Regions from separate parts of the Sphingomonas sp. BL2 genome, predicted to be linked through region 3. Evidence: riboswitches for the same ligand, from Rfam matches in the RefSeq annotation. Region 3 holds a riboswitch; each other region holds the start of a gene.
What was found. A riboswitch is a leader RNA that binds a small molecule or an ion and turns the genes downstream of it on or off. The one in region 3 is predicted to bind cobalamin.
Positions count from the first base shown of each region.

Region 1: another riboswitch for cobalamin. It lies ahead of cobW (cobalamin biosynthesis protein CobW); the one in region 3 lies ahead of AC1ME3_RS11420 (hypothetical protein).
Region 2: another riboswitch for cobalamin. It lies ahead of AC1ME3_RS15655 (DUF1636 domain-containing protein); the one in region 3 lies ahead of AC1ME3_RS11420 (hypothetical protein).

Region 1 covers NZ_CM155261.1:3,207,192-3,217,657, forward strand. Annotated here, with positions in the region: gene cbiE (precorrin-6y C5,15-methyltransferase (decarboxylating) subunit CbiE) at 1-611, opposite strand, end outside; gene AC1ME3_RS14925 (cobalt-precorrin-6A reductase) at 610-1,359, shown strand; gene cobJ (precorrin-3B C(17)-methyltransferase) at 1,335-2,084, opposite strand; gene cobI (precorrin-2 C(20)-methyltransferase) at 2,081-2,818, opposite strand; gene AC1ME3_RS14940 (precorrin-8X methylmutase) at 2,815-3,444, opposite strand; gene cobG (precorrin-3B synthase) at 3,445-4,590, opposite strand; gene cobN (cobaltochelatase subunit CobN) at 4,587-7,832, opposite strand; gene cobW (cobalamin biosynthesis protein CobW) at 7,841-8,878, opposite strand; cobalamin riboswitch at 8,979-9,191, opposite strand; gene AC1ME3_RS14960 (HoxN/HupN/NixA family nickel/cobalt transporter) at 9,422-10,466, opposite strand, start outside.
Region 2 covers NZ_CM155261.1:3,375,475-3,385,940, forward strand. Annotated here, with positions in the region: gene AC1ME3_RS15615 (Crp/Fnr family transcriptional regulator) at 1-406, opposite strand, end outside; gene cobU (bifunctional adenosylcobinamide kinase/adenosylcobinamide-phosphate guanylyltransferase) at 713-1,288, opposite strand; gene AC1ME3_RS15625 (threonine-phosphate decarboxylase) at 1,383-2,357, shown strand; gene cbiB (adenosylcobinamide-phosphate synthase CbiB) at 2,350-3,288, shown strand; gene AC1ME3_RS15635 (cobyric acid synthase) at 3,276-4,730, shown strand; gene cobS (adenosylcobinamide-GDP ribazoletransferase) at 4,710-5,441, opposite strand; gene AC1ME3_RS15645 (histidine phosphatase family protein) at 5,438-5,995, opposite strand; gene cobT (nicotinate-nucleotide--dimethylbenzimidazole phosphoribosyltransferase) at 6,007-7,020, opposite strand; gene AC1ME3_RS15655 (DUF1636 domain-containing protein) at 7,017-7,424, opposite strand; cobalamin riboswitch at 7,597-7,790, opposite strand; gene cobO (cob(I)yrinic acid a,c-diamide adenosyltransferase) at 7,952-8,557, opposite strand; gene AC1ME3_RS15665 (NAD(P)/FAD-dependent oxidoreductase) at 8,612-10,228, shown strand.
Region 3 covers NZ_CM155261.1:2,442,786-2,453,251, reverse strand. Annotated here, with positions in the region: gene AC1ME3_RS11440 (hypothetical protein) at 1-38, shown strand, start outside; gene AC1ME3_RS11435 (TolC family protein) at 94-1,356, shown strand; gene AC1ME3_RS11430 (efflux RND transporter periplasmic adaptor subunit) at 1,353-2,507, shown strand; gene AC1ME3_RS11425 (efflux RND transporter permease subunit) at 2,511-5,708, shown strand; cobalamin riboswitch at 5,908-6,149, shown strand; gene AC1ME3_RS11420 (hypothetical protein) at 6,319-6,912, shown strand; gene AC1ME3_RS11415 (PepSY domain-containing protein) at 6,917-8,356, shown strand; gene AC1ME3_RS11410 (hypothetical protein) at 8,422-8,595, opposite strand; gene AC1ME3_RS11405 (oxygenase MpaB family protein) at 8,762-9,619, shown strand; gene AC1ME3_RS11400 (TonB-dependent receptor) at 9,955-10,466, shown strand, end outside.

The sequences.
Region 1 (10,466 bases), 760 kb from region 3:
ACCGCGACGGGATGCACGATGTCGACATCATCGAGGTCGGCTGCTGCGATGTCGCGAACACGCTCGCGCGGCCCGCCGAGCGCTTCGAGGACGTGCAGGCGCGATTGCCCGAAGCCGAGGTCGGAGAGATACCGTGCCAATCCGGCAACCGCTGCGCCGTCGCGGACCAGCACGATCGCGCGTCGACCCGGGACTATGTGCCGGCGGAGGCGGGTAAAAGGTGCGGCGTGGAGACCCAGGCAACTGGTCTCCTCGATAGGCCAGCCAAGGCGCGAGGCGGCGAGACCAAAGGTCGAGGGCGCGGGGTGCGCTACCCATTCGCCGGGATCGAGGTGGCGCGTGATCGACGTACCCGCGCCGAACCAGAACGGATCGCCGGACACGAGCATCGCGACGCGCTTGCCGCGGTGCGCGAGCAGGTGCGGTATCCCGTCGCCGAACGGGACTGGCCAGCGTTCAACCGCGCTCTTAAGGTCCGGGAGCAACGCGAGGTGGCGGGTCGCGCCAGTCACCAGCTCGGCTTGCGCCAATGCGGCCTTCGCCGACGCGGACAGGCCGTCCACGCCGTCTTCGCCGATACCGATGATCGTCAGCCAGGGAGTGTCAGCCATGTCGAACATCCTGGTGCTGGGTGGCACGACCGAAGCCAGCGCACTTGCTGCGGCGCTGGCTGCGCGGGGCAACGATGCGGTGCTGAGCTATGCCGGACGCGTCGCCGATCCGAAAACTCAACCGATCCCGGTGCGCATCGGCGGTTTTGGCGGCGTCGAGGGGCTTGTCCGCTATCTGATCGAACATCGCGTGACGCATCTGGTCGACGCGACGCATCCGTTCGCGGCCCGGATGAGCGCGAACGCGGTCGTCGCGGCGGAGCGCGCCGGTGTCGCGCATATTGCACTGACGCGGCCGGCTTGGTTGCCGGTCGCTGGCGATCGGTGGACGCGCGTGGCCGATATCGACGCTGCGGTTGCGGCGCTGGACGGGCCGCCGCGGCGCGTGATGCTGGCGCTGGGGCGGATGCATGTCGACGCGTTCGCCGAGCAGCCGCAGCATAATTATCTGCTGCGGTTCGTCGATGTGCCCGACCAGCCGCCGGGGTTGCCGCGTCATCATCTCGTGGTCGACCGCGGACCGTTCGATGTCGAGGGCGATCGGCGGTTGATGGCGTCGCACGGCATCAAGGTCGTAGTCTGCAAGAACGCCGGCGGCACGGGGGCGTCGGCCAAACTGCATGCGGCGCGCGCGCTTGGGCTGCCGGTGATCATGATCGATCGGCCTGCCCTGCCCGCTCGATGCGAGGTGCACGCGGTGGCGGATGTGATGCGCTGGCTTGATCATGGCGCCGACCGGGGGGTGTAGAGGATCGGTCCCGCCGGGCGATCGATAACGCGCGTCAGGCTGGAGCCGATGATGATCATCGTTCGCATGTCCGCCATGTCCGCGCGAGCTTCGGTCAGGGGCACGATGCGAAGCGTTTCCTCGGGTGTCGAGACGGCGCGGGCGAACAGGACGGGGCGGTCGTCGGCGCAGGTCTCGCGGAGGATTTCGAAGATCCGGATCAGGCCGTCGGGGCGCGCCTTCGATCGCGGATTGTAGAAGGCGATCGCAAAGTCGGCTTCTGCGGCGAGGCGCACTCGGCGTTCGATGACTTCCCACGGTTTCAGGTTATCCGATAGATTGATTGCGCAGAAATCGTGTCCGAGCGGCGCGCCCGCACGCGAGCTCGCGGCGAGCATCGCGGTAATGCCGGGGAGAACTCGGATATCGATGTCACGCCATTCTGGCAGACCGGCTTCGAGGGCTTCGAACACCGCGGCCGCCATTGCGAACACGCCGGGGTCGCCAGAGGATACCACGACCACGCGGTGGCCTTGGGCCGCGAGTTGGAGCGCGTGCGTGGCGCGATCGAGTTCGACGCGGTTGTCGGTAGGATGGAGCGTGAGGCCCTCACGCGGGGCGACGCGCGCGACATAGGGAATGTAGCCGATCACGTCCGTCGCGTCCGCGAGCGCTGCGGTGACTTCGGGCGTCACGAGCGCTTCGTCGCCGGGGCCGAGACCGGCGATCGCGAGCCAGCCGGTCATGGCCGCCGCCCCCGCCCGTGGATCAGCAGGATCGAGAAATAGGGCGTGATCGCCTCCGCATCGCACAGCCGCGTGACGCGCTGGTCGGCCATCGCGGCGTATTCGACCAGCCACGCTTCGGCCTCGCGCCCCGCAGCGGCGACCGCGCGGCGGAGCTTGGCGAGGTGGCGGCCGATCTTCATCACCACCAGCGCGTCGGTGTCGCGGATGCGGCGGACGAGGTCGTCTTCGGGGAGCGTGCCCATCAGGACCGTCAGTACGTCATCGCCCCAGGTGATCGGCACGCCGCTGGCCGTCCAAGCGCCGGACATGCCCGTGATGCCAGGCACGACCTTCACCGGCGCGATCGTCTGGAGGCGGGTATAGAGGTGCATGAACGAACCGTAGAAGAACGGGTCGCCTTCGCAGAGGACCACGACGTCCTCGCCTGCGTTTGCCAGCGTTGCGAGGCGGTCGATGCAGGTGGCGTAGAACGCGGACAGGCAGTCGTTGTAGCGCGAGTCCGAGACCGGGATCTCAGTGGTGACGGGGTATTCCATCGGGAATTCGATCACGTCGTCGCGGAGCATACCGTCGACGATCTTTCGGGCCTGGCCGGGACGTCCGGCCTTGCGGAAATACGCGATGTGGCGCGCGCCGCGGACGAGGCGGTCCGAGCGGACGCTCATCAGGTCCTGCGCGCCGGGGCCCAAGCCGACGCCGTGGATCGTGCCCCCAGTTCGTACGGGTGTCATTCGGTGCCGCTCGCTAGCGCGTTGATCGCGGCGACGGTGATCGCGCTGCCGCCCATCCGGCCCTCGACGACGACGCAAGGCACGGGCTGGTCGGTCCACAGCGCCGCCTTGGATTCGACTGCGCCGACGAAGCCGACCGGGCAACCGATGATCGCCGCGGGACGCGGGCAATCGGGGTCTTCGAGCATATTCAGGAGGTGGAACAATGCGGTCGGCGCATTGCCGATCGCGACGACGGCGCTGGCGAGATGCGGGCGCCAGAGTTCGAGTGCGGCGGCGGATCTGGTATTGCCCATCGTCCGCGCGAGTTCGGGCGTTTCCGGGGCGTGGAGCGTGCAGACGATGCGGTTGTCGGCGGGCAATCTGGCGCGGGTAATGCCTTCGGTGACCATGCGGGCGTCGCACAGGATCGGGGCGCCGGCTTGAAGCGCGCGACGCGCCTCGACTGCGAACGTCGGCGTGAAGCGGATGTGCTGGGCTAGGCCGACGAGCCCGGCGGCGTGGATCATGCGGACCGCGACGGGCTCCTCCTCGGGCGAGAAGCGGGCGAGATCGGCTTCGGCGCGGATCATCGCGAAGGACTGGCGGTAGATCGCCGCGCCGTCGGTTTCATAGGCGTAAGGCATTCAGGCGGCTCCGAACTGGACGAGGATCTGCGCGACGTCGAGGCCTGCGCGGGAGGGTGGTGCGCCGGCACGCGCGTCGAACGCGAGGTCGTAGCGGCCTTCGCGACCGGTGAGCGTGACGTCGGCGGGGGCGGCGTGCGCGCATCCCTTGGCGCAGCCGGAGACGTGGAGGCGGCCGGCGATGTGCGGCGCCAGGCGTCGGGCGAGCGCGCGCGTCTCGACACTGCCCTGCGGACAGGCTGGTGCGCCGACGCAGGCGTCCGCGTGAAGCGTTGGCGAGGCGGGGTCGGTGATGAAATCGACCGGGTCGGGTTCAATTAGAAGCGCCGCGTCGGCTTCGCAGATCGCGATATGCCAAGGGGTAATGCGGATCGCTTTAATTGCTCGCTCGGTGTCGACGTAGCGTGCCAGCGCGCTCGCTGTGATCCGACCGAATGGGAGGCCTAGTGCGAGTCCGAGGGAATGCTGTCCGACGTGAAGCGGTGGCGCGCTTGCGGCAGGATGGGTTGTTGGGGCTGCCCAATCCGGCAGTATGGCGCTGTGGCGTACCATGCGGCCACTGGCGATGCCGCCGCTGTCGACGAACCAGTGCGCGAGTGCGATCAACCGGTCGACTTCGGTGCCGGGCGATACTGGCGTGCCAAGGGTCCGGCCGTCGCCGCGGAGGATAAGCGTTCCAGATGCAGCGCGCTCGATGCGGAAGTCGGCGGGGGCGTCTTGCAACACCGGCGCTACGCCAGCGTCGATCGCGAAGCCGACCTTGCCGGGGAGTTCGGGCAGGTCCGCCAGACGCGCGCGCAAGTGTTCGGCGATGCGGTGGGTGTCGTCGCCCGTCCGCCATTCCGGCGCGACGAGGATGTTCGCGCGCGCTTCCCGGATCGGATCGGGATCGATGAGGCCGAGATCGAGCAGCGTGTCGATCAATGGACGCCAGCTATCCTCGCGGACGCCGCGGATCTGGAGGTTCGCGCGGCTGGTCAGGTCGATCAGGCCGTTGCCGTGCGTCGCCGCCGTGTCGCACAGGCCGAGCGTTTGCTCACGCGTCAGGCGACCGAGCGGTGGGCGGATGCGGACCAGCAGGCCGTCGCCCGCCATCATCGGGCGCCATGCGTCGGGGCACCAGCCTTGCACGACAAATGCGCTCATGCCGGCAGGTCCAGCGCTGCGAGGATCGAGTTGCGGCGGGTCGGCCAGAGGTCGGCGGCGTGCAGGGCTGCAAAACGCGCCTGCATCGCCGCGAGCGCGCCGGGGTTGGCTTCGGCGAGGAAGGCGTGGACGTCGTCGCGGCCCAGCGTGGCGTCGTAATAGAGGTCGATCAGTTCGGGACGGACTGCGCTGGCGAGATGCGCGAAGGCGCCGAGGTGATCGAGCGTGGCGGCGATCTCCGCGCCACCGCGAAAACCGTGGCGCATCATGCCGTCGACCCAGGCGGGGTGTGCCGCGCGGGCGTGGACGACGCGGGCGATCTCCTCGTTGAGCGGGCGGGCCTTGGCCTGGTTCGGATCGCGTGCGTCGAGATGGTAGAGCGTGGCGCTGCCCCCCGCGACCGCCTGTGCGGCGGCGAAACCGGCTTCGTGCGCGGCGTAGTCCGCGGCGAGGAGGAGGTCGGTTTCGGGCAGGTCCTGGACGTGGACGAAGGCATCGGCGGCGGCGACGCGGTCGCGGATGCCGGCGGGGTCGAAGCTGTCCTGGCCCCCTTCCCCATCGGCGTCGAGCGCGTGGCTGGAGGCGGACAGCCAAGCTTGGCCGGCGGTCAGGCGCGCTTCCGGCGTGTAGGTCTCGGCCGCGTCGCCCATGCTGAGGCCGTAGCGGCCGGGTTCGGGACCGTAGACGCGCGCGGTGGCTGGCTTGCCGACGAACGGGTTCCAATCGGCCGGTTCGTCGCGTGCGCCTAGGGCTCGAACGGTCTGGCCGAACATCGTGCAGAGTGTCGGGAAGGCGTCGCGGAACAGGCCGGATACGCGCAGGGTGACGTCGATGCGGGGGCGGTCGAAGTTGGCGAGCGGGAGGATCTCGACGCCCGTCACGCGGTCGGATTGCATGTCCCACACCGGTTCCGCGCCGAGCAGGTGGAGTGCCATCGCGAACTCTTCGCCCGCGGTCCGCATGGTGGCGGAGGCCCATAGGTCGACCACGAGGTTGCGCGGGTAGTCGCCGTGGTCCTGTAGGTGGCGGCGGACGAGTTCGTCGGCGAGCTTCATGCCTTGGGTATGGGCGGCGCGGGAGGGGACCGCGCGAGGATCGGTGGTGTAGAGGTTGCGGCCGGTCGGGAGGACGTCGGCGCGGCCTCGCCACGGGGAGCCGGAGGGGCCGGACGCGACGCGTTTGCCTTGGAGGGCCGACAGGAGACCGGCGCGTTCGCCGGCGCCGTGTTCGCCGCGGCCGTAGATGTGGAGGCCGTCACCGTACTGGCTCTCCTTCACGTCGCAGACGAACGTGTCGATGCGGGTGATCGCGTCGGCTTGGGATTGCGCGTCGTCGAGGCCCAGCGTAGCGGCGAGACCGGTGGCGGTGGCTTCGTCGCGGATGTCGCGTTGCAGGCGATCGCGGCGCGCGGGATCGAGTCCGTCGGCGTTGGAGAATTCGTCGAGCAGCGCTTCGAGGCGGCCGAGGCCGGCGCCGGTGCGCGTGCGTTCGAGCGGTGGCGGGACATGGCCGAGCGTGACCGCGCCGATGCGGCGTTTGGCTTGGGCTGCTTCGCCGGGGTCGTTGACGATGAACGGGTAGATGACGGGCATCGCGCCGGTCAGAGCCTCGGGCCAGCAGGCATCGGACAGCGCAACCGACTTGCCGGGGAGCCATTCGAGCGTGCCATGCGCCCCGACATGGACCAGCGCGTCGGTGCCGCGCGTGCGGAGCCACAGGTAGAAGGCGACATAGGCGTGGCAGGGGCAGCGCGAGAGGTCGTGATATTCCTCGGCGCGTTGATTGGTGCGGCCGCGTTCGGGTTGGAGGGCGACGAGCGCGCCGCCGTGGTCGATCGCGGTGAAAGCGAAATCTTCGGTCGGTTCGCCCCAGGTTTCCTGAAGGTCTTTCCGCAGGGTTTCGGGAAGGTGCGCGAGGGCTTTGCGGTACTCGGCGAGCGGCCAGTGAATGCGTGAGGTAGCTAGATCAGTTGCGTCAGGGGTGATCGCGTAGCCGGCCTCGATGAGGTCCGCGAGGATCGCTTGCGTGGAGGCTAGCGCGTCGAGGCCGACGGCGTGCGCCATCTGGTACGCCTTGCCGGGGTAGGTCGAGAGGACGATCGCGATGCGGTGGTCGGCTACCGGTTTGCTCGAGAGGGTCGTCCACGCTTCGATCCTCGCGGCGATGGCGGTGATGCGGGCTGGGTCGGCGCGGTGTTCGCGGCGGGTGTATTCCAGGTCGCCGTCGCGCGCGGCGGCTTCCTTGAAGCTGGCGACGCCGGCGAAGAGGCGGCCGTCCACTTCTGGAAGGACGACGTGCATGGCAAGGTCGGCGGGCGACAGGCCTCGGGTCGCGCCGATCCAAGCCGCGCGGTCGGAGGTGGCTAGCGCGATCTGGAAGACCGGAACGTTGGCACCGTCGAGCGGCGTGGTCTCGGCGGTGCCTCGTGCGGAGAAGGCGGTGGCGTTGACGATCGCGGCAGGCCTTAACGCTGTGGCCCAGCGGCTCAGCCAGCCGGCTGCGTCGGGGGCTTTCAGCGAGGGCGCGAAGAGGCCGATGACGTCGAAGCCTCGCGCGGTAAGCTCGACGTGAACCGCTTCGATCGGGTGGAGGTCCGCAGCGGTCAGGTACGAGCGGTAGAAGACGATCAGGACGCGGGGGCGTTTCGCGTTGAGCGCGAATGCGGCTGGGCACGTCACGCCGTCATTCGGCTGCCAGCCGCCGACGTCGGCGATCGCGCGGACGCCGGTGACCGGGCCGGCGTAAATGCCCGCGGCGAGCGCGAACTGCGCCAGTGCCGCTTGCGCCGCGACGGCGCCGCCGGTGTCGCAGAGATGCGCCAAACGGCGGAGCGTCGAGAGCGGGATCGTCGAGGCGGCGTCGAGGCGGCTGTCGATGCGACCGTCTGCTGCGAGGACGGCGAGCGCGATGCCCTGCTCCCGCGCGAGGTTCTCGACCTGTTGCAGGCCGTAGCTCCAATACGACCGCCCGCCGATCAGCCGGATGAGGATGCCCTTCGCGCCCGCCAGCGTCTGCTCGACATAGGTGTCGACCGACAGCGGATGCTGGAGCGCGGTCAGGTTGGCGAGGCGTAGCGACGGCAGCCGGCTTCCGGCCGCATCCGCACGTTTCCAGCCCGCGGCGAACGCGCCGAGGTCACCGTCGGAGAAGGACAGGACGACGAGGTCCGCGGGGGATTGGGCGAGGTCCTGCGGGACCGCGCTTTCCTCCAGCCCGTGGGTCTCGCGGAAGACGACGTGCATCGTGGGCCTCAGTCGTCCAGCGCGGCCTTGATGCGGGCCTCGTCGATCCGGTCGTGCTCGGCGATGACCACGAGTTGCGTGCGGCGCGGTTCGTCGGCACGCCAAGGGCGGTCGTATTGCGTACGGACGCGCGCGCCGACAGCCTGGACGAGCAGGCGCATGGGCTTGCCGGTGACGGCGGCGTAGCCCTTCACGCGGAGGATGTCGGCGCCGCGGGCGAGCGCCTCGATCTTCGCGGTCAGGTCGGCGGGGTCGGCGATCTCGCCAAGCTCGACGACGACGCTGTCGAAGTCGTCATGCTCGTGATCGTCCTCGCCGTCGTGATGCGAGGGGCGGCTGGCGATGTCGTCTTCGGCCGCGGCGTTCAGGCCGAGGATCACGCGGGGATCGATGATGCCGTCGGTCAGGTCGATCACCGGGAGCGGCCGTGCGGACTCCGCGGTGATGACGGCGCGTGCCTTGGCGACGCCTTCGGGGCCGGCGAGATCGACCTTGGTGAGCAGGACGAGATCGGCGCAGGCGAGCTGGTCCTCGAACACTTCCGACAAAGGCGTCTCGTGATCGACGCTCGGGTCGGCGGCGCGCTGGGCGTCTAGCGCGGCGACGTCAGGCGCGAACCGCCCCGCGGCGACCGCCTCGGCATCGGCGAGCGCGATGACGCCGTCGACGGTGATGCGCGAACGGATCGCGGGCCAGTCGAACGCCTTCAGCAGCGGCTTGGGCAATGCGAGCCCGGACGTCTCGATCAGGATGTGATCGGGGCGCGGGTCGAGCGCGAGGAGCGCCTCGACGGTCGGAATGAAGTCGTCGGCTACCGTGCAGCAGATGCAGCCGTTCGCCAGCTCGATCACGTTCTCGGCCGGGCAATCGGGGATCGCGCAGCCCTTCAGGATGTCGCCGTCGATGCCGAGCGTGCCGAACTCGTTGACGACGACGGCGAGACGACGACCGCCGGCGTTGCGGATCAGGTGGCTGATGAGCGTGGTCTTCCCGGCTCCGAGAAAGCCGGTGACGATCGTGACGGGGACCTTTGAAAGATCGGGCATTGGTATTCTCCTGCGAGCACACGCACGCACGACCATAGGGCCGCACGCGTTCGTCGCTCAGACGGAGTACCGTGCCGCGACCATCCCCTGGATCGTAGCAAGAGCGACCGTTGCGCTGGCAGGTCTCCTGGCTCGCGGGTCGAGGCTCGACGTACGCCTTCCCAGGTTTTCACCCAGTGGCTGCCCTTCTCGTGAAGGGCGTGTGCGTCTCGCTCACCGCTTACAGTTGCAGGGACAGCCGCGGCATTGGGAGGAACTCCCGCACCGCATTCCCATTCAAGCCCCGAAGGGCACCGGCGCGATCTGTGAGGTTCGGTGAAACCGAGCCTCGAGGGTTGGTTAGAGTAATTCCGAGAGCGTGCCAATTCGCATATCGGTAGTTTTCGATCCTCCCCCGCCAGGGGGAGGTGGCACCGGAGGTGACGGAGGGGGCGGACACGGAACAAACGTGATCGCCGTCCTCCCCCTCCGTCGCTTCGCGCCACCTCCCCCTGGCGGGGGAGGATCGAGAGCGCGTCGAGCTTGGGGAACGGAAGAGCTAGCCTATCCGTGCACGACTTCGATCTCGTCGAATCGTTTCCAGCGGTAGATCGCGAAGCTCAGCACCCAGCAGAGCACGAACAGGCCGATGATCGCGAAGCCAAGGCCGTTGAAGTTCTCGCCGAGCGCCGTTGCGACATCCCATATGCCGCCGGTGAAGCCGAGCTTCGATCCGAGCAGCGCCAGCGTCTCGATCCCGCCGATCGCGATCGCGACGATCGCGGAGATCAGCGTGATGGTAATGTTATAGTAGAGCTTGCGGATCGGCTTCACGAACGCCCATTCATAGGCACCAAGCATGACGACGCCGTCCGCCGTGTCGACCAGCGCCATGCCGGTCGCGAACAGCACGGGGAGGACTAGGACGACACCGATCGAGAGACCGTCGGCGGCCTGGCTTGCTGAGAGGCCGAGGATCGCGACCTCCGTTGCCGTGTCGAAACCGAGGCCAAACAGGAAGCCGAGTGGCGCCATGTGCCAGCTCCGCGTGACCAGCCGGAACATCGGGCGGAACAGACGTGCGAGCAGCCCGCGGTTGCCGAGGAGGAGGTCGAGGTCCTCCTCGACATAGGTGCCGCCGCCGCGGACATGGCCGAAGGTGCGCCACACCGAGCGCAGGATGATCAGGTTCATCGCCGCAATCGTGAACAGGAACACGGCGGAAATGACGGTCGCGACCACCCCGCCGACCTGCTTGAATGCCTCGAACTGCGACAGCGCATTGGCGGTCAGTGCGATCGCGACGGCGGCGATGAGCACGATCCCCGAATGGCCGATCGCGAACCAGAAGCCGACCGCGATCGGGCGCTGGCCGTCCTGCATCAGCTTGCGCGTCACATTGTCGATTGCCGCGATGTGATCCGCATCGACCGCGTGGCGCAGCCCGAGGCCCCAGGCGAGCAGCGCGGTGCCCAGCATCAGCGGTTGCGCGTGGAACAGCGAGAACGCCCAGCACCATGCGGCGATGTTGGCCGCGATCAGGCCTGCAAACATCCAGCCGATGCGCTTTCGGGTCGAACCCCGTGTCGGTCGTTTCATCGTCAAAGTC
Region 2 (10,466 bases), 930 kb from region 3:
CCAATGTATTTACGAAGATCGCGTTGCTGATCGCCGCACGGTTCCGCGCCAGTTCGCGCAGCGCCGATCGCGGGATCGTCGCAACTTCCGCGCGGGTCAGCGTCTGAACGTTGTGGTCCGCGACGTCGAGGAACAGATGCTGGAAGTCGAGCGGCTCACCGGGGATGTGCAGCGACACGATCTGTCGCATGCCGGCGCCGGTCAGCTTCTGGCGATACGCGAACCCCGACAACAGTACCGCGCATTGATCCGGCGCATCGCCTTCGCGCACGAGGTAGGAGGACGGCTCGAACGTGCGAAGGGTATATGGCAGCGCGAGCAGCGCCTTGCGATCGCCGTCGTCCAGCACAGCGTGCGTTTCCAACTTCCGAACCATCAGCGCCAAGGGGCTGAGCGTCGTAGCCATGAGAGTAATCCCGCAAAATTCGGGGCGGGAGCACATGCATCTCTCGGTCGTCAGGGCCCAAAAATCGGCTGGCGATAAGCTCTTTTAACATAGCTAGAACGGAAATGTTTTAATTAATGTTTGAGCGGACCGATCTGCTCCAATTAATTTTAGGGTCGCACAAATAAAATTAAAAATATCGGTTTCACGATCTGCCGATCATATTGTCGAAATTCGAGATACTAAAAACCAGATCAGTTTTTTTTATCGCACAAATGATCGCTTCCGGGCGTCGCGAATACTTGCTTAACGCGAAAGAGATGATCGCTAGTCACTCTGAGATGTATAATCTGCGTTCGGCGTCTTCCAGCGCTGAACCAACCCGGCCATGACGATGTCGACGGAATCGACCTCCGCGGCGATCCGCTGATGCAGCAACCCTGCCGCATCCCGGAAACGCCGGGCCAACACATTGTCCGGGACAATACCCAATCCGACTTCGTTCGACACAAGGATGACGCGGCCTTCCAACCGCGCGATCGTCTCGGCCAGATCGTCCACGCGCGCGGCGATAGCCTCGTCGGCTAGCAGCAGGTTCGACACCCACAGGGTCAGGCAATCGACCAGCATCACGACGTCCGGGCCGTCTTCGCTCTTCAGCGCCTCGCCAAGCGCCAGCGGAGCCTCGACCGTCCGCCACCGATCGTCACGGTCGGCGCGGTGACGCGCGATCCGATCCTCCATCTCGCCGTCGAACGCCTGCGCGGTCGCGATATAGACGAGGCGCGTCGCGTGGTCCGTCGCCGCGGCTTCGGCCAAGCCTTGCGCGTGGCGGCTTTTCCCCGAACGCGCGCCGCCCAGCACGAACAGGCTTTTTCCGAACGGCGTCCCGACCGATTGCACCCTACCGTTTCCTTCACGCTTGCTCGACGGGCCCGGAATGACGATGACGCTCAGAAGATCAAGCGAAAGCCCGCGGGCCCGAGTGAAAGACAGTATGAACGCCCTGCGCATCCACGGTGGACGGACCGACCTCGCCGCCGTCCACTATCCGGATGCGCCGCGACCCTGGCTCGACCTGTCGACCGGCATCAACCCCTGCGCGTGGCCTACCGATAGTGTCCCGACGGTCGATCTGCACAGCCTCCCCTCGCCCGCCGCGATCGCCGATCTGGAAGCCTCCGCTGCTGCCGTATTCGGCACAACCGCGGACCGGATCGTCGCGTTGCCCGGCAGTGAACTCGGTCTGCGAATGCTGGCCGCACTGGACCTGCCTACCCCCGCCCGGTTCGTCGTGCCGAGCTACGCCACGCATGCCGAAGCAATCGTCGGCACCGTTCCGATACCGCGAGATGCGATCGGGACGGTCGCAGACGGCACGCTGTTGCTGGCCAACCCCAACAATCCCGACGGCCAGCGCGACACGCCGCAACGCCTGCTGACGATCGCCCGCAGCGGTGCCTTCCTGATCGTGGACGAAGCGTTTGCCGACGTCGCGCCCGAATCGAGCCTCATCCCCCTGCTCTGCCCCGACGATCGCGCGATCGTGTTCCGGTCGTTCGGCAAATTCTTCGGCCTGCCCGGCCTACGGCTCGGGTTCATGATCGGGCCGCCGGAACACGTGGCCGTTATGCGCCAGCGGCTCGGCAGCTGGCCGATATCGGCGCACGCCGTGGCCTATGGCATCGCCGCCTACCGAGACGCCGAATGGATCGCCGCCGCGCGGGTCTCGATCGTTGAACGCGCCAAGAGGCTCGACACGATGTTGGCACGCCATGGCCTCCAGGCCCGCGGCGATTGCGCGTTGTTCCGGCTGATCGAGACCGACACGGCACCCGCGCTGTTCGAACGGCTTGCACAGGTCGGCATCCTCACCCGCACTTTCGATCACTCGCCCCGCTGGCTGCGTATGGGCGTCCCGGGCAGCGACGACGCCTTTGCACGGCTCGACGAGGCGCTTGGCGGTGGTTGAGCCGGTCGCCGTGCTGGCGATCATCATAGACGCGGCGGTCGGCTGGCCGGCGCCACTCTATGCGCGGATCGGTCATCCGGTCGGCGGTTTCGCGCGAATGATCGGATGGGCCGAGACGCGCTGGAACCGCCCTACGCTATCGGACACGTTCCGCCGTGCCGCCGGTGTCGTAACGATCGTTGCACTCATCGCAGTGGCGGTCGGCGTCGCGCTCGCTGCGACTTCCCTCGTGCGGCTCGTTCTTGGTCCCATGACCTGGATCGCGATCGGCTTGATGGCGGCGCCCGGCCTCGCGATCCGCAGCCTGTACGACCATGTCGTGCCGGTCGCGCGCGCCCTTGAAACCGGTGACCTCGAAGCCGCACGCGCCCGCGTCGCGATGATCGTCGGCCGGGACGTCGCGACACTCGACGAAACGGGCGTCGCGCGCGCCGCTATCGAGAGTCTCGCGGAAAGCGTCTGCGACGGCGTCGTCGCGCCGCTGTTCTGGCTACTGGTCGCCGGCCTGCCGGGCCTCTGGGCGTACAAGGCGATCAACACCGCGGACAGTCTGATCGGACACCGCGAGGACCGGTGGCGTGCATTCGGCTGGGCGGCGGCACGGACCGACGACGTCGCCAACCTCATCCCCGCGCGTATCAGCGGCGTTTTGCTTTGCATTGCCGGCTGGGGCGGTTGGCGGACGATGGTACGCGATGCCGCGAACCATGCCTCGCCCAACGCAGGGTGGCCCGAGGCGGCGATGGCCGGCGCGCTGGGCCTTCGTCTTGCCGGACCGATCGCCTATGACGGTGTCATCACTGCCAAACCCTATATCGGCGAAGGTCGCAGCGACGTAACCGCCACAGACCTCCGCGCGGCGCTCGGCATCTATCGTCGGGCCTGCATCCTTCTCCTCGTCATCGTCGGAGTACTCGCATGGCCGCTCTGATGCTCCAGGGCACCGGCTCCGACGTCGGCAAGTCGGTACTCGTCGCGGGACTGTGCCGCGCATTTGCGAACCGTGGCCTGTCGGTCCGCCCGTTCAAACCGCAGAACATGTCGAACAACGCCGCCGTAACCGCCGACGGTGGCGAGATCGGCCGCGCGCAGGCGACGCAGGCGATCGCGTGTCGGGTCGAGCCCAGCGTCGACATGAACCCGGTTCTGCTGAAGCCGCAGGGTGATCGCACGTCGCAGCTGATCGTCCGCGGGCAGGTCCGCGGTACGCTCGCCGCCGCGCGCTGGCGCGAGGGCCGCGAAGGATTGCTCGTCGACGTGCTCGACAGTTTCACACGACTGTCGGCAAGCTGCGATCTCGTCGTCGTCGAAGGCGCAGGCAGCCCAGCGGAGATCAACCTGCGCGCAGGCGACATCGCCAACATGGGGTTCGCCCGCGCCGCCAATGTCCCCGTGATCCTGGTTGGCGATATCGATCGCGGCGGGGTGATTGCCTCGATCGTCGGCACGCGCGCGGTGATCGACCCTGCCGACGCGGCGATGATCCACGGCTTCCTCGTCAACAAGTTCCGCGGCGATCCCGCACTGTTCGACGACGGCTATCGCGCGATCGAGGCACGTAGCGGATGGCGCGGCTACGGCGTCGTACCGTGGCTAGCGGACGCCACACGGCTGCCCAGCGAGGACGCCGTCATCCTCGAACGCCCCGTCGTCAGTGCGGAACGGCGCGTAACGATCGCCTGCCCGATTACGCCAAGGATCGCCAATTTCGACGACCTTGACCCGCTTCGCCTCGAACCTGGCGTCGCACTCGTGATGGTCCCGCCCGGCACGGCGATCTCCGAGGCGGACATGATCGTGCTTGCGGGCTCGAAAGCCACGATCCCCGATCTCGCCTTCCTGCGCGCGCAAGGCTGGGATATCGACATCCTGGCGCATCACCGCCGGGGAAAACCTGTGCTGGGGCTCTGCGGCGGCTACCAGATGCTGGGTCGCAGCATCGCCGATCCCCACGGTATCGAAGGCGCGGCGACGACGATCGCGGGGCTGGGGCTACTCGATATCGACACTGTTCTAACGGCGACGAAGACGCTAGAGCGGATCGAGGGGATCGCCAAGGGCGCGCGCTTCGAAGGCTATGAGATGCACATGGGCGCGACGACCGGCGGCGACCTGAACCGCCCCGTCGGTCACCGTGCCGACGGCAGCGCGGAGGGTGCGACAAGCGCCGACGGACTGGTCCATGGGAGCTACGTCCACGGCCTGTTCGGGCTTGCCGAGCAACGCGCGGCGTGGCTGGCGCGGCTCGGCGTCGACGCGGTCGGACCTGACCATGCGGCCTCGATTGATGCCGCGCTCGACGCGATCGCAGCGACGCTCGAACGTCATCTCGACCTCGATGCGATGCTCGACCTAGCCCAGCGCGCCGGCTGACGCACCGGCGATCGCAAAAGCGAGCAGGACGCCGGTCTCGACGAGCTCGATCCCCGCCCCGTGCGCGTCTCCGGTGATACCTCCCAATTTACGCCGCAACCATGCCGCGACGGCCAGTATCAGGAGCGGAACCGCCAACATCGCGGGAGCCGCGACGGCAGCTAGCGCCAGGAGGAGCGCCCAGCCGATCAGGTCGCGCAATCGGACTGCGCCGGCGACCGCGGCGCCCAATCCGCCCGCCCGCAACGGCGGCAACAGCACTGCCCAGGCCAGCGGCCCCATCCTCGCAGCAAACGGTACCAGGATGACCAGCCACCACGCCGTCAGCCCGACCGCGTGCAGCAAAACCAGCTTGGCGATCATCTGGGCGACAATCGCGACGACGCCGAAGCTGCCGATATGCGGATCGGCCATCACCGCGAGCAACCGCGTCCGATCGCCATGCGCTGCGCCCAGTCCGTCAGCGAGATCGGCCAGCCCGTCGAGGTGCAATGCGCCCGTGACGGCGATCCACGTCAGCAATGCGGCGCACGCGCCGGTCCAGGGGTCGACCAGCGCGCCTACCCAGCCCGCCGCGGCGACCAACGCACCGAGGGCCAGCCCCACGAGCGGATAGCACCGGATCGCCGCGGCAAAGTCGTTCGCCCCGGCCTCGACGCGCGGCATCGGCAGGCGCGTCAGGAAACCGAACGCGATGACCAACTGCTTCACGTCGCCAGCCCGACGATCTGCACCGTCCGATCCAACCCGGGCCAGATCCGCAACGACACAAGCGCGGCATAAGGCAGGTCGAACGCCCATGTCTGGCGACGATCGAACCCGCACAGGTCCGCCAGCGCCGCCCGGATTGCGCCACCGTGCGTGACGACCAACGTCGGCACCGGCGGAAGTACCGCCAAGGCATTGCCGACCCGGTCCAGCAACGACGACCATCGCTCACCGTCCGGCGGCGGGGCGGCGTCCGGATCGTCTTGGAACCGCGCGAAGGCCGCCGGATCGATATCGGCGGGACGCATTCCGTCCCACGCTCCAAAGTCGAGTTCACGCCACCGTCGATCGGCCTCGCCGACGATGCCCCGCGCGCTGCCGATCGCCGTCGCGCAATCGCGTGTACGCTTCAGGTCGGACGAGACGATCGCGGCAACCTCCAGCCCTGCGGATCGCTGGACGCATGCCGCAACGCCGGCCTCCGTTACCGGTTCGTCCGTTCGCCCCAGCAACAGGCCTTCGCGGACGGGAGCACCATGCCGCATCAGGTACAGCATGTGCGAACCGGTCACGCGACTGAGACCCCCGCCTCGGCAAAGGTCGCCATCTCGTCATGCGCCGCCAGCGCCGCGCGAACGAGCAAGGCCGCAGTCGCCGCGCCGCTTCCCTCGCCGAGCCGCATGCCTAGCGACAGCAGAGGATCGAGCCCCAATGCTCGCAACAGGCGCGCATGACCCGGCTCGGCCGACACGTGGCCGGCAAGACAATGTGCGAGGATATCCGGGCACGCAGCGGCGATCGGCGCGACCGCGGCACAGCATATGAAGCCATCGAGCATGACGGGTACGCCTGCGAGACGCGCAGCGATGACCGCGCCTGCGATCGCCGCAAGTTCACGACCGCCAAGCCTGCGTAGCGTCTCGAACGGCGTGCTCAGTGCGTCCCGGTGCAGCGCCAGCCCGGCCTCCACGGTCGCGATCTTGCGGGCCATGCCGTCGTCGTCGACTCCGGTACCGGGCCCGACCCAGTCGCGTGCCGATCCATCGAAGCTGGCGAGGCACAGCGCGGCGGCGGAGGTCGAGTTGCCGATCCCCATTTCGCCGAGCACGATCAGATCGGGCGCGTCCGCAACGACGGCGGCGCCCGCGTTGATCGCCGCGAGGCATTCCTCCTCCGACATCGCCGGGGCGACCGTGAAATCGACCGTCGGCCGGTCGAGGTCGAGCGGGACGACTCTGAGATCGAGCCCCGCCGCGCGCGACAGCGCGTTGATCGCCGCGCCGCCATGTTCGAAATTGGCCACCATCTGCGCGGTGACGGAGGCCGGAAACGCACTGACGCCGCGATCGACGATGCCGTGATTACCCGCGAAGATCACCACCCGGCCGCGATCGAGCTGCGGGCGTTCATGGCCTTGCCAGCCGGCCATGAATACGGCAATCTCTTCCAACCGCCCGAGCGAGCCCGGCGGCTTGGTCAGTTCGCCCTGCCGCGCCACTGCCGCCAATCGAGCAGCTTCGTCCGGCTGCGGCAACGCGCTCAAGGATGATAGAAATGCCCCGGCCGTCGGAAAAAAGGTCATTCCACGACGAACCCGGCAGGCGGCGTGCGGGTGATGAAATGGCCCTTCACGCCCTGCGGCCATTGCTTGAACGGCACCTGCCCGAATGCGCTCTCGCCGTAGAGCCGTGCGTAATCCAGGATCGCGCGCGCGGCGTCTTCGGTGGGCTCGAACCGGCCGAGCACATAGCCGACCTTGGCGGGTGCGCGCAGGTGGATCGTGCAGAAGTCCTGGCACGCGAACAGGCACGGCATCTCCTGCACCGCGACGTCGGCATAGGCGGCATCGCTCGCCTGCACTGTCTTCAGCGCGCTCACCAGCCGCGCGCCGCCGCGCTGACCGTGCTCGTCGTCGCGGGCATCGGTGGAATGGCGGCACGTATTGCACGCGACCACCGCGACGCCGTCCTCGACCGGCTTCAGCATGTCCGTTCCAGAACGATCTTAGAATGATGTGAACTTGGCATAGGAACCCCTTCGGACAGTCGGTCCCGCACCGCACGAAGAGCAAAAGGCGCACGCCTCCAGCCTCCGCGCGACGCGAAGCGATGTCGTCGCTCGGGGTGTTCCCCGTCCGTTCGGCGCACCCTGGCCGGACGAAAGACGACCGCGACGGGCAGGTCTCCTGGCTCGCGGGTCAACGCCGTCCGCACCGCCTTCTCGGGAGTATCCCAATGGCATGAGGCACGATGGCTCGCCGCGTACAGTTGCAGGGGCAGCCGGGTGTTTCCCGTTCCCATTTTCATCCCCCTCCGCGCGAACGTTGGGGGAACCTGTCGCGCGAGAAGCGATAGGCGTACGATCGACCGCAGACAAGCAGCCTCTAATCCTCCCCTGACAGGGGAGGTGGCAGCCCGTTTGGGCTGACGGAGGGGTGACCCGCCATCGAGATCGCAACACCCCTCCGTCTGGCAAGCGCCAGCCACCTCCCCTGCAAGGGGAGGATCAAGAAGTCAGAACTCCACGCCCGCCTGCGCCTTCACCCCCGACCGGAACGGATGCTTCACCTGCGTCATCTCGGTTACCAGGTCCGCCATCTCGATCAGCGCATCCGGCGCATTCCGCCCGGTCACCACGACATGCGTCATCTCCGGCTTGCCCGCCAGTACCGCCAGCACCTCGTCCACCGGCAGATACTCATACCGCAAGACGATGTTCAGCTCATCCGCCACCACCATCGCATAGGACGGATCAGCGATCATCCGCTTGACCTCGTCCCACGCCTCCCGCGCCACGGCGATGTCGCGCGCACGATCCTGCGTGTCCCAGGTGAAGCCCTCCCCCATCGGCTTGAACTCGCAAAGCTCCGGGAACGCGTCGAAGATGACCTTCTCGCCAGTCGCCATCGCGCCCTTGACGAACTGCACCACGCCGACCTTGCGGCCATGCCCGATCATCCGCACCGCCATGCCGAACGCGGCGGTCGACTTGCCCTTGCCCTTGCCGGTGTGGACGATGACCAGCCCCTTCTCGATCGTCTTGCTCGCGACGATCTTATCGTGGACCTCCTTCCGCTTGGCGCTCTTGGCATTCTGCTCGTCGTCGGTCCGCATGATCATGTCCTCTCCCGCACCCGATGGCGGATCGCGCCGTGCGGCGCTAGAGCGACCGACATGCTCCGCATCACCGACCTCAAGCTCCCGCTCAACCACGCCGATGAAGCGCTCCCCGCCGCGATCCGTGATCGCCTGCGCGTCACCCCGCGCGACCTGATCCGTTACACCGTGGCGCGTCGCGCGCACGATGCCCGCGACAAGATGGACATCCAGCTCGTCTATTCGGTCGACGTCACGCTGAAGAACGAGGACATCGTCCTAACCCGCTTCCGCAAGGATCGCCACGTCCAGCGCACCCCCGACACAGGCTACCGCTTCGTCACCAAGGGCGGCGCGAGCTACACCGGCCCCCGCCCTGTGGTGGTCGGCGCAGGCCCCTGCGGGTTGTTCGCCGGGCTCATCCTGGCGCAGATGGGGTTCCGCCCGATCATTCTCGACCGCGGAAAAGTCGTCCGCGAACGCACCAAGGACACCTGGGGTCTCTGGCGCAAAAGCGTCCTCAACCCCGAATCGAACGTCCAGTTCGGCGAGGGCGGCGCGGGCACCTTCTCCGACGGCAAGCTCTGGAGCCAGATCAAGGACCCGCGCCATCTAGGCCGGAAGGTCCTGACGGAGTTCGTGAAAGCCGGTGCGCCGCCCGAAATCCTCACCGAAGCGCACCCGCACATCGGCACCTTCCGCCTCGTCACGATGGTCGAGAGCATGCGCGCGACGATCGAGGCGCTCGGCGGCGAATACCGCTTCTCGACGCGCGTCGACGGCCTCGATATCGTTGAGGAGGCGGGCGCGCGCCAACTCCGCGGGCTCCACCTGAGCACCGGCGACTATCTCGAAGCCAACCACGTCGTCTTCGCGGTCGGCCACAGCGCGCGCGACACGTTCGAGATGCTTCACGCCAAGGGCGTCCACGTCGAGGCCAAGCCGTTCTCGATCGGCGTCCGCATCGAACATCCGCAGTCCTGGATCGACGAAGCGCGGTTCGGCCCTTGCGCGGGCCATCCCGACCTCGGAGCCGCGGCGTACAGCCTGTCGCACCACTGCAAGAACGGCCGCACGGTGTATAGTTTCTGCATGTGCCCAGGCGGCACCGTCGTCGCCGCGACTTCGGAGGAAGGCCGCGTCGCCACCAACGGCATGAGCCAATATTCGCGCAACGAACGCAACGCGAACTCCGGCATCGTCATCGGCATTGACCCCGAGCGCGACTATCCCGGCCATCCGCTCGCCGGGATCGAGCTGCAACGCCACTGGGAATCGCGGGCCTATGTCGCAGGTGGCTCGAACTACAAAGCACCCGCGCAACGTATCGGCGATCTGCTCGCGGGGCGCGCGTCGACTGCACTCGGAACGGTAATACCGTCGTACAAGCCGGGCGTGCACATGACCGACCTGTCGGAGTGCCTGCCGGAGTTCGCGATGACTGCGTTGCGCGAGGCTTTGCCCCTGTTTGGGCGTGAGATTCCGGGTTACGATCATCCCGACGCGGTGCTCACGGGGGTCGAAACGCGCACCTCGTCGCCGGTGAGGATCACGCGCGGCGACGATTTCGTCAGTCTCAACACCGCGGGATTGTTCCCGGCGGGCGAAGGCGCTGGCTATGCCGGGGGCATCCTTTCCGCCGCGGTCGACGGCATCAAGGTCGCGGAGGCGGTTGCGCTTAGCCTCACTGCCTAAGCCGTTTCGTTCCCCCGCGAAGGCGGGGGTCCAGGAGCCACAAACGTTGGCAGTCGTGACCCTGGGCTCCCGCCTTCGCGGGAGAACAGAGGGTTGTGACAACTGATTTAAGGGTCTGCGGGGACCAGTTTCCACAACACCACCCCGGCGGAGGCCGGGGCCCAATTGGGGGAGGCTGCTGACCTAAAAGGCAAACAGCCATCATTTTGACCTTTCCAGTTGGACCCCGGCCTTCGCC
Region 3 (10,466 bases):
GGGACGCCGACACCGCTTTGAGACCGCCGCAAGCCTGACATGTCGATTGGGTGCGCCGTGCGCGCCCGCGTCCACATCGTCAGGAGCATCCCAATGCATCGCATCATCGCGGCCGTCATGGCCGCCGGGTCCTGCGCATCGTCGCTGCAGGCCCAGACCCGTCCGTCGGTCTTGGCGGAACCGGTCCTTACGCTCGCCGACGCGCTTGACCGCGCCGGCGCGTCGTCGCCCTTCCAGGATGCCGCGTCCGCCGGCGTTCGAGCCGCCAAGGCACAGCGCCAGGTCGCGGCGCTTCGGCCGAACCCGTCGATCGTCGCCGAGACCGAGAACGTCGCGGGGTCCGGGATCTATCGGGGCCTGCGCTCGTCCGAAACGACGTTGGGGTTGGCGCTGCCCCTGGAACGCGGCGGCAAGCGGCAGGCCCGGATGGCACTCGCCGATGCGCAGATCGGCCGCGCAGGTATCGCAGCAGAGATTGCGCGCGCCAACCTCCGACTGCGGGTCACGCAGGCATACGTCGTCGGGGTAGCCGCGCAACGTCGTGTAGCGGTCGCGCGCGATCAGGTCGGGATTGCCGCCGAAGTGCTCCGCGCCGCCAAGGTGCGGGTGCAGGCGGGGCGCGCCTCACCACTGGAGGAACAGCGCGCAGACGTTGCGCGCCTTGCGGCCGAGGGCGCCTTGGAACGGGCGGACCGTTCAGCCGCCGTTGCCGGGACGAACCTTGCCCGGCTTATTGGAATGCCGGTCGGCGCGCTCGACGACTCCTGGTTCCAGCAGGTGGACGCGCTCGGCCCCGTCCAGCCATCCGGTTCGACGGGCACACTCATCGCCGCGGCAGCCCGCGCGGATCTAGACACCGCGACCGCGCAGGTGCGGCTCGCGCGAAGCCAGCGCGTACCCGACTTGACGCTCAGCGCCAGCGCCCGACGGCTCGAGCAGACCAACGACACCGCCGCCGTCTTTGGCGTCTCGATCCCACTAACCGTCTTCAACGGCGGACGATCTGCGGTTGCGGTTGCCGACGCGCAACGCGACCAGTCGGATGCGCTGCACCGCGTGGCGTTGCTCGATGCCGAGCAGGACATCGCCACCACGCAGGCCGAGGCGGCAAACGCCGCGACCACAGCGCGCAACGCGACCGGGCCTGCGCTCTCCGCGGCCGTGGAGGCCGCGCGGATCGCGCGGATCGGCTACCGTGAAGGCAAGTTCGGGCAACTCGACCTGCTCGACGCCGAACGCACGCTTCTCGACACACGGACGGCCGCGATCGACGCGCTTGCCGCCTATCACGACGCACGTGCGCGCCTCGAACGGCTGACTGCCGAAGCGCCGATTGCCAGGGACACCGACCGATGAACCGCACGATCTTGCGCGCGATCGCGCCTGCCGCTGCTGCCTTGGCATTCGCAGGCTGTGGCCCCTCCCCCGACACGGCGCCCGCAGCGAACGCTACGGCGAACGAGGACCGAGAGATGACTTCCGGCGATCCCACGGTCGTGACCCTGTCGGCGCAGCAGATCGCCGACGCCGGTATCGAGGTCACGCGCCCGACCGTCGGCGGCGTCACCGGCGCGATCGAATTGCCCGCGACGATCGAGGGCGATCCGCAGGGCGTGCAGGTCGTGGCCGCGCCGATCGGCGGCCGGCTGGTCTCGCTCACCCGCAACCTCGGCCAATCGATCGGCCGTGGCGAGACGCTGGCGATCATCGAGAGCCGCGAAGCAGCGTCGCTCAATGCCGAGGTCGAGGCGGCCGGTGCACGGTCCGCACTCGCCCAGTCGACTCTCCGCCGCGAACAGCGACTGTTCGCCGAGCGCGTGTCGCCCGAGCAGGACCTGGTCGCAGCCCGCACCGCCGCGACCGAGGCCAACATCGCGCTCCGACTCGCGCGACAGCAACTGTCGGCCACGGGTGGCGGAGGCGGCGCGCTGAACCGCATCGCGGTACGCGCGCCGATTTCGGGCCAGGTGATCGCCCGGTCGGCTACGCTCGGGCAACAGGTCGCGGCCGACGCCGAAATCTTCCGCGTCGCCAACCTCGCCAAGGTGTCGGTGACGATGTCGCTCGTTCCTGCGGATGCCGGTCGCGTAAGGCCGGGTGCACGCGTCGAAGTCACGTCCGCCGGCCGCCGCCAGGACGGCCGCGTTACCTTCGTCTCGCCGATCCTCGACGAAACCACCCGGCTCGTCCCCGTGATCGCGACGATTGACAATGCGGGCGGCGTCTGGCGCGTCGGCGAGAATGTCGGCGTGTCGGTTCTGCTGCCCGCGAGCGGGGACCGTAGCGTCGCCGTGCCCTCGGCTGCCGTGCAGATGATCGGTGACCGGCCACACGTCTTCGTCCGCACCGCGACCGGCTTCCGGGCGACGCCGGTGACTCTTGGTCGCACCAATGGCGGCGCGGTTACCGTGACCGCGGGCCTGAGCGGCGAGGAGCGCATCGCCTCGACCAACTCGTTCACGCTCAAGGCCGAACTCGGCAAGGGCGCGGCGAAGGACGAGGACTAGGCCATGCTGTCTCGTATCGTAACGCTCGCCGTCGAGAAGCGCTGGCTCGTCCTCCTGCTGACGCTCGCCGCCGCGCTCGCCGGAATGTTCGCCATCCAGCGGCTGCCGATCGACGCCGTCCCCGACATCACCAACAACCAAGTCCAGATCAACGTACGCGCACCCGCACTGTCGCCCGACCAGATCGAGAAACAGGTCGCCTTCACCGTCGAGACCGCACTCACCGGCATCCCCGGCCTCGACTACACGCGGTCGCTGAGCCGCAACGGCTTCGCGCAGGTCACCGCGGTGTTCGACGAGAAGACCGACATCTACTTCGCGCGGTCGCAGGTGGCGGAGCGGCTGCGCACCGCCGAGGAGGACCTGCCGGACGACGTGGTGCCCGAGATGGGGCCTATCGCCACGGGTCTCGGCGACATCTTCATGTGGACGGTCGAGTACCGCGAGCTCGACCAGGTCCGCCACCGCAACGGCGAGCCCGGCTTGCAAAAGGACGGCAGCTACATCACGCCGGAAGGCGACCACCTCGTCAGCGAACCCGACAAGGCGACGTATCTGCGCACGGTGCAGGACTGGATCGTCACGCCGCAGCTGAAAAGCAGCGCGGGACTTGCGGGGGTCGACAGCCTCGGCGGCTATACCAAGCAGTATCTCGTCGTCCCCGATATCCAGCGAATGGCGGCGATGAAGATCACGCTCCAGGACCTCGCTACCGCGCTCGAACGCAACAACACCAGCGCAGGCGCCGGCATCGTCGACCGTAACGGCGAAGGCCTCGCGGTCCGCGCCGACGGTCGGATCCGCAACGCCGACGAGCTCGCACGCACCGTGGTCGCGACGCGCGAAAGCGTGCCGATCCTGCTCAGCCAGATCGCCACCGTCCGCACGGGCCAGGCATTGCGGATGGGCTCCGCGTCGGAGAACGGCCACGAGGTCGTCGTCGGTACCGCGGTCATGCGGATCGGCGAGAACAGCCGCACCGTCTCGACCGGCGTCGGCACGCGGCTGGAGCAGATCGGCCGCGCGCTTCCCGTCGATGTCGTGGTGAAGCCGGTGCTCAACCGCACCGAACTCGTCAATTCGACGATCGCGACCGTCGCCCGCAACCTCGCCGAGGGCGCGGTACTGGTCATTGTCGTACTGTTCGTGCTGCTCGGCAATTTCCGCGCGGCGCTGATCGCCGCGCTGGTGATCCCGGTCACGATGCTGCTGACGAGCATCGGCATGCTGAAGGCCGGGGTGTCGGCGAACCTGATGAGTCTCGGCGCGCTCGATTTCGGGCTGATCGTCGACGGCGCCGTCATCATCGTCGAGAATGCGCTCCGCCGCCTGGGTGATGCGCAACATGGTCGCAGCGAGCCATTGCCGTTGCGACAAAGGCTCGACCTGGTCGCGGCATCGGCGCGCGAGATGATCCGCCCTTCGGTCTACGGCCAGGCGATCATCATCCTCGTCTACGCGCCGCTGCTCACCTTCACCGGCGTCGAGGGCAAGATGTTCGAACCGATGGCGCTGACCGTCATCATCGCGCTCGTCTTCGCCTTCGTCCTGTCGATGACGTTCGTCCCCGCGGCGATCGCCGTCACGCTCAGCCGGCCCGTCGACGAGAAAGAGAGCCGGATTATTGACTGGCTGCGCCGACGCTACGAACCGGGTCTCGGCAACGCGATGCGCCGCCCGAGCATCACGCTGGGCATAGCCGTCGGCGCGCTGGCGCTGGCGGGCGTCGCCTTCACCACGCTTGGGCAGGAATTCCTGCCGCAGCTCGACGAGGGCAACATCCTCGTCCAGGCGGTCCGCATCCCCGGCACCTCGGTCGACCAAAGCCAGGCGATGCAGTTCCAGGTCGAGAAGCTGCTCGCGCGCCAACCCGAAGTCCGCTTCGCCTTCTCGCGCACCGGCACGTCCGAGATCGCGAGCGATCCGATGCCGCCGAACGCCACCGACACCTTCGTCATCCTGAAGCCGAAGGCGGAATGGCCCGACCCGAGTCTCGCCAAGGAAGCGCTCGTCGCGCGGATGGAGCGACAACTCTCGGCGCTACCGGGCAACGCGTATGAGATTACGCAGCCGATCCAGATGCGCTTCAACGAACTGATCGCGGGCGTGCGCGGGGATATCGCGGTCAAGATCTTTGGCGACGATTTCGGCGGGATGAACGCGGCCGCCGACCGCATCGCCGCGGTTTTGCGCACGACCCGCGACGCGGTGGATGTCCGCGTCGAGCAGACCGAGGGCCTGCCGATGCTCGACATCCGCCCGAACCGCATGGCGATGTCGCGCATCGGCGTCACCGCGGGCGACGTGCAGGACACCGTGGCCGCAGCGATCGGCGGACGCGAGGCCGGCATGATCTTCGAGGGCGACCGGCGTTTCCCCGTCGTGATACGCCTGTCCGAAGCGTCGCGATCGGACCTTACCCTGGTGGCGCAAATCCCCGTCCCGACGTCGGCAGGCGGTTTCGTGCCGCTGTCGACCGTCGCCGACATCGCGGTCGTCGATGGACCCAACCAGATCAGCCGCGAGAACGGCAAGCGCCGCGTGGTCGTCCAGGCCAACGTCCGCGACCGCGACGTCGCCGGCGTAGTCGCCGACGCGCGTGCGGCGATCGATACGCAGGTGACGATGCCGCCCGGAACCTATGTCGAATGGGGCGGGCAGTTCGAGAACCTCGCCTCCGCACGCGACCGCCTGATGCTCGTCGTGCCGGTCTGCTTCGCGGTCATCATGCTGCTGCTCTACGGCGCGCTCGGCTCGGTCCGCGATGCAGCGATCGTGTTCACCGGCGTGCCGCTCGCGCTCGTCGGCGGCGTGCTTGCGCTCGTGGCTCGAGGGATGCCGTTCTCCGTCTCCGCCGCGGTCGGGTTCATCGCGCTCTCGGGTATCGCCGTGCTCAACGGGCTGGTGATGGTCTCGTCGATCCACGACCTGATGGCACGCGGCATTGGCAGGGTGCGGGCCGCGCACGACGGCGCGCTCGCCCGGCTTCGGCCGGTGGCGATGACCGCGCTCGTCGCCAGCCTCGGTTTCGTACCGATGGCTCTGGGACATGGAACTGGCGCCGAGGTGCAGAAACCGCTCGCGACCGTGGTCATCGGCGGGCTGATCTCGGCCACGCTGCTGACGCTGTTCGTCCTGCCGACGCTTTACGCCCGCTTCGGTGGATGGACGGCGTCCGAGGAGTCGACATGCGGGAACTAGAGCGGGTGGACGAGCTACATGGCGGTTAGCACGATGACCCATACCCGGACGTTCGCGGGCGCTCGCTTTCTCCCAGGTTTTGTCATTCGTCTATGGACATCAATTCTCGAAGTCCATGTTTGCGACGATCGCTTCGATCGGTTGCCGGATCACCTGCAACGCGATAGATCGTCCCCTGCTGACCTGATCCGTTAGATTGGTCCAGCATGATCACGTCGGTGTCCCGAGAGGGACTTAAAAGGGAACGCGGTGAGGATGGTTCGCCGTTCGAAGCCGAGGCTGTCCCTGCAACTGTAAGCGGCGAGCGCGATGCATATCGCTCCTTTCTTGAACGGAAGGGGCAGCCACTGGGCCAAGCGTGATGTCACGCACGGCCTGGGAAGGCCGTGCATCGTGTGACGACCCGTGAGCCAGGAGACCTGCCGGCGTCTGGTCGCTCTTGCCTGGCCCAGGGGGTGGCCGCGGCACGGTACTCCGTCGAGCGACGACGTGTGCGGTGAGGACCGCACGGGCATGCGTGTCGGTCGCGATGGCGTCCGGCTGGCGCGGATGCCGGCCGTTCGCGGGAGGTCCTTGCCGGGTTCGCTAGACGCTCCGGGGAATTACCGTAATGCCGTTCCTGACATCTCGCCTTCGCGGTCGTGGTGGCTTTGCTGTCGCCTTTGTTCCCGGCATCTCTCAACGCTCGGTCCACGCCTGCCTCGGCCAACGAAGACATCCTGGTCGTGGGACTGCATGCCACGACACGCTCACCACGCCAAACGCGGCCGGCGGCAACCGGCGCCTCGCTCCACTCGATCTCCCCGCGACGATGCTGGCCATAGAAGACGATACGGTTCGCGCGCGCGGGGACATGTCAGTGATCGAAGCGGAGAGCCGGGCACTTGGCGTCAGCAACGCCGACAACCCCGGCAATGGTGGCACTGCACTATTCAATACGCAGCGGACAAAACGCAAAGGCGGGACCGGCGACGCCTCGCAGGGCTGCTCCCAACTCGCGTTTGGCGCAGGGGGACCGGTCACCGAGCACCTAGCCTCTCGCATGGATGGCAGCCACCGCCAATCCGATGACTATGCCGATCAAGGCCAGTCGCGCAGCTATCTGTTATCAGGCATGCCGGACGTTCCCAGTCCGTACAACACTCAGCAATGGGCGCTCGGCCGTGCCCTCTTCGCCGAAGTTTCGCTTCGTGTCGGCTATTAACGCCGTGAGGCGGTCGGCGCCTGGCAAGACTGCGCGGCGCTGGCTCTACCTGGTCCATCGCTGGATCGGCATTGCCAGTTGCCTGTTCTTCGCCATGTGGTTCCTGTCCGGGCTGGTGATGCTCTACGTGCCCTATCCCTCCCTGTCGCCAGCTGAAAAGCAGGCTGGGAGCGAGGCAATCGATTGGGCAGCGGTGGACGTACTGCCCCCGCTTGAAAATGGACGGCTACCCCAGGAGCTGTTGCTCGACATGCGCGACGGCACGCCAGTCTGGCGCATCGCTAAGTGGAATGGATCGCGCACGACAATCACAGCCCATCAGGGGGCAGTTCTATCGCCGGTCGACGCGCCGTATGCCGCCCGGGTCGCCGGTCGCTTTGCACACGCAGCGATCGAGCGCGTCGATCAGCTCGTACTCGATCAGTGGACGGTTGCTGGTGGCTTTGACCGACATCGGCCGGTCTGGAAGGTCACGCTCGCCGACGCGTCCCGCACAGAGGCCTATGTGTCCTCGACCACCGGCGCCGTGGTGCAAGTAACGACCCGCTCCGTGCGGCTCTGGAACTGGCTTGGTTCGGTGCCGCACTGGCTTTATCCGACGGTGCTGCGACAGGATCAAACGGCTTGGCGTCAGGTCGTGCTCTGGGTGTCCGGCCCCTGCATCGCCGCGGCGGTCGCGGGGATGTGGATCGGCATCTTGCGGACCCGCATCGGCGCACGCCGCTTCAAGGGCGCACGGATGACGCCCTACGACGGCTGGATGCTATGGCATCATGTCGCTGGGCTGGTGGGCGGTGTCTTTCTGATCACCTGGATCTTCAGTGGGTGGCTGTCGGTCGACCCAGGTCGTCTATTTGGTGGGACAAAGCCGGACGAGGCGGCGATGCGTGTCTATCAGGCATCCGATCCGATGCCGGTCTTGTCGATCGAGCGGCTACGCGTCGTGGGCGTCGGCGCAGTATCGGCGCGTCTGACCCACAATGCCGGGATCCCGCTCGTGCTGCTGGCGTATCGTGGTGGCCAGCGAGCCACGCTGGATGCAGCGACGCTGATGCCGTCACGCCCTCGCCCACAAGCCATCGTGGCTGGGGCGCGTCGCTTGGCAGGCTCCGCGCCGCTACTTTCGGTCGATCGACTGGCGGCGCCCGATGCATATTGGTACGCCGTCGGGACGTTGCCGCGTCTACCCGTGTTGCAGCTGCGGTTCGCAGATCCGGCGCAGACCTGGTTCTATATCGATCCTGCTACCGGAGAAATTCTCAGGACCGTCGATAAGCGACAGCGGGTGTACCGCTGGGTATTCGACCTCCTCCACAAATGGGATCTGAACGTGCTGACGCTGCACCGGCCAGCCTGGGATGGGCTGATCTGGCTGTTCTCCATCGCGGGCGTGTTGACGTCGATAAGCGGCATTTGGCTAGGATGGAAAAGGCTCAGGCGATGACGGGGCGATCCAGTTGCAGACATTCGCAGGTAACGTTCCGCCGTCCTATCACGGTCATTCGGTGATCAGATCTGCGCGGAACGGCCGACGAGCGAGGCGGCACGAATATCGGGTTCGGACAGCGACGTGGTCGACCGCAACCGGATGGCCTCCGGACGCTGGAGTATCCCGCCGACTACGGCCGCAGAGAACGCATCGTCGACAATGTGCGAACTCTTCTGGACGGGATCGACGACCATCGCCGGAAAATACTGTCAGTCGACGAATGAGGAACACGACTTCTGGTGTTCACGTCCCACTGCGCGGGAGTTGGCTCAAGCCAGGCCTGTTCGCGGCAGTTTGAAATATGGAATATCGATTATCTCTCCGCGGTAGCTAAATACGGGCTCGGGCGTTCGTGACGGCATGAGCGCCACCCTGCTATCGATCCGCGACCAGACCAAGATCAGCATCGTTCGGCAAGTCCGGACGCTGTTCAATGACCAGGCACGCGGCGAGGAGCCCGTGGAGCGAAGCGGAGATGCACTTTTTCCCCCAGATTCCATGGTCTGGCGCGTACACGGCGACGTTGTCAGCATGATGGTAGGCGGCGTTTCCGCACTGCTGCTCCAGATGCTGCATCCTGCGGTCCTAGCAGGGGTTTGGGACCATTCGAACTTCCGAACCGATATGCTCGGCCGGCTGCGGCGCACCGCGCGATTTATCGCCGCCACGACCTATGGTGGGCGCACGGACGCCGAGGCAGCTATAGCGCGGGTCCGCGCGGTCCATTCGCACATCGGCGGTGCGCTTCCCGACGGTACGCCCTACCGTGCCGACGACCCAGGTTTATTGGCGTGGGTCCATTTATCCGAAGCATGGTCCTTCCTGGCGGCTTGGCAACAATATGGAGATCGTCGACTGACGCCTGCACAGGAGGATCTTTACTACGCAGAGTTCGCGACCATAGGCACTGCTTTGGGTGCTGCCGCCCTCCCGCGGAACCGAGCGGGCACCAATCAGGCACTTCGTGCAATGCAGCCTGCGTTGATTGCAGACGGTCGCACGCGCAAGGTCGCGCGATTGGTACTTCATCAGACGCCGGGCAACCCTCTGGCAATACCGCTTCAACGAACCATCGCGCAGGCAGCGGTGGACCTTCTCCCGGACTGGGCACGTCGAATCCATGGTCTGCGTGCTTCGCCGGTATTCATGAAACCAGCCGTTCGATCCGGGACGCGACAGATGGCGAAAACGTTGCGCTGGGCCTTCGACGGTAGCTGAACCAGAAAATCTGTTGTGGACGTTCGCGCGCGCCGTCGCGCTTCGTAGTTTCAGACACCCATTCACCTTCGTGCCATTACGCTTTCGGTGCTTGACCTATGGTGATGAGGGCCGTGACGGGGGTGAAGCGGTCCGCGCAATCGGATCTTCACCACTACGCTCGCATGCGCTTGCCGCACGATCCGGATAATCCGCCCCCTCCAGTTCCAGTGTCGCCAGGCCAATGTCGCACCAGCCGTTTCGCCAGATACTTCACCCGATTATTCGCTACGGTTATTAAAGCTGTCACATTGCGCGTCCAACGGCTTCTCTTCGAACAGGGCTGGGACGAACAGATGACCAAATTTGGCTTGCGTACGGGTTGCGCCTTTATCGCGCTGAGCATCGCGGCGCAGTCGCCGGCGTGGGCGCAGACCGCCCCTGCCACGTCGCCTGCCGACACAGTCCCGGGAGCAACCGGTCCCGACGCCGCAGCACCTGACGCCGGCGGCGGCGACATAATCGTCACCGGGTCCGCTCGCCAGCAGCGCCGCTTCGACGTGTCCTATGCGGTCAACTCGCTCAGCAACGCCGACATCCAGAAGCTTGCGCCGATCAACTTCGCCGACCTGCTCGGCAAGCTGCCCGGCTTCGCGGTCGAGAATACCGGTGGCGAGGTCCAGAACATCATCCGCCTGCGCGGTCTGCCGAGCGACGGCGGGCTCGTAACGTTCCAGCAGGACGGCCTGCCGCTGTTCCACGAGAATGACGGCAATTTCTTCCGCGGCGACAGCATCAACCGGTTCGACCTGATGACGCAGCGCGTCGAAGTCGTGCGCGGTGGTCCTGCCCCGGTCTATGCGAGCTA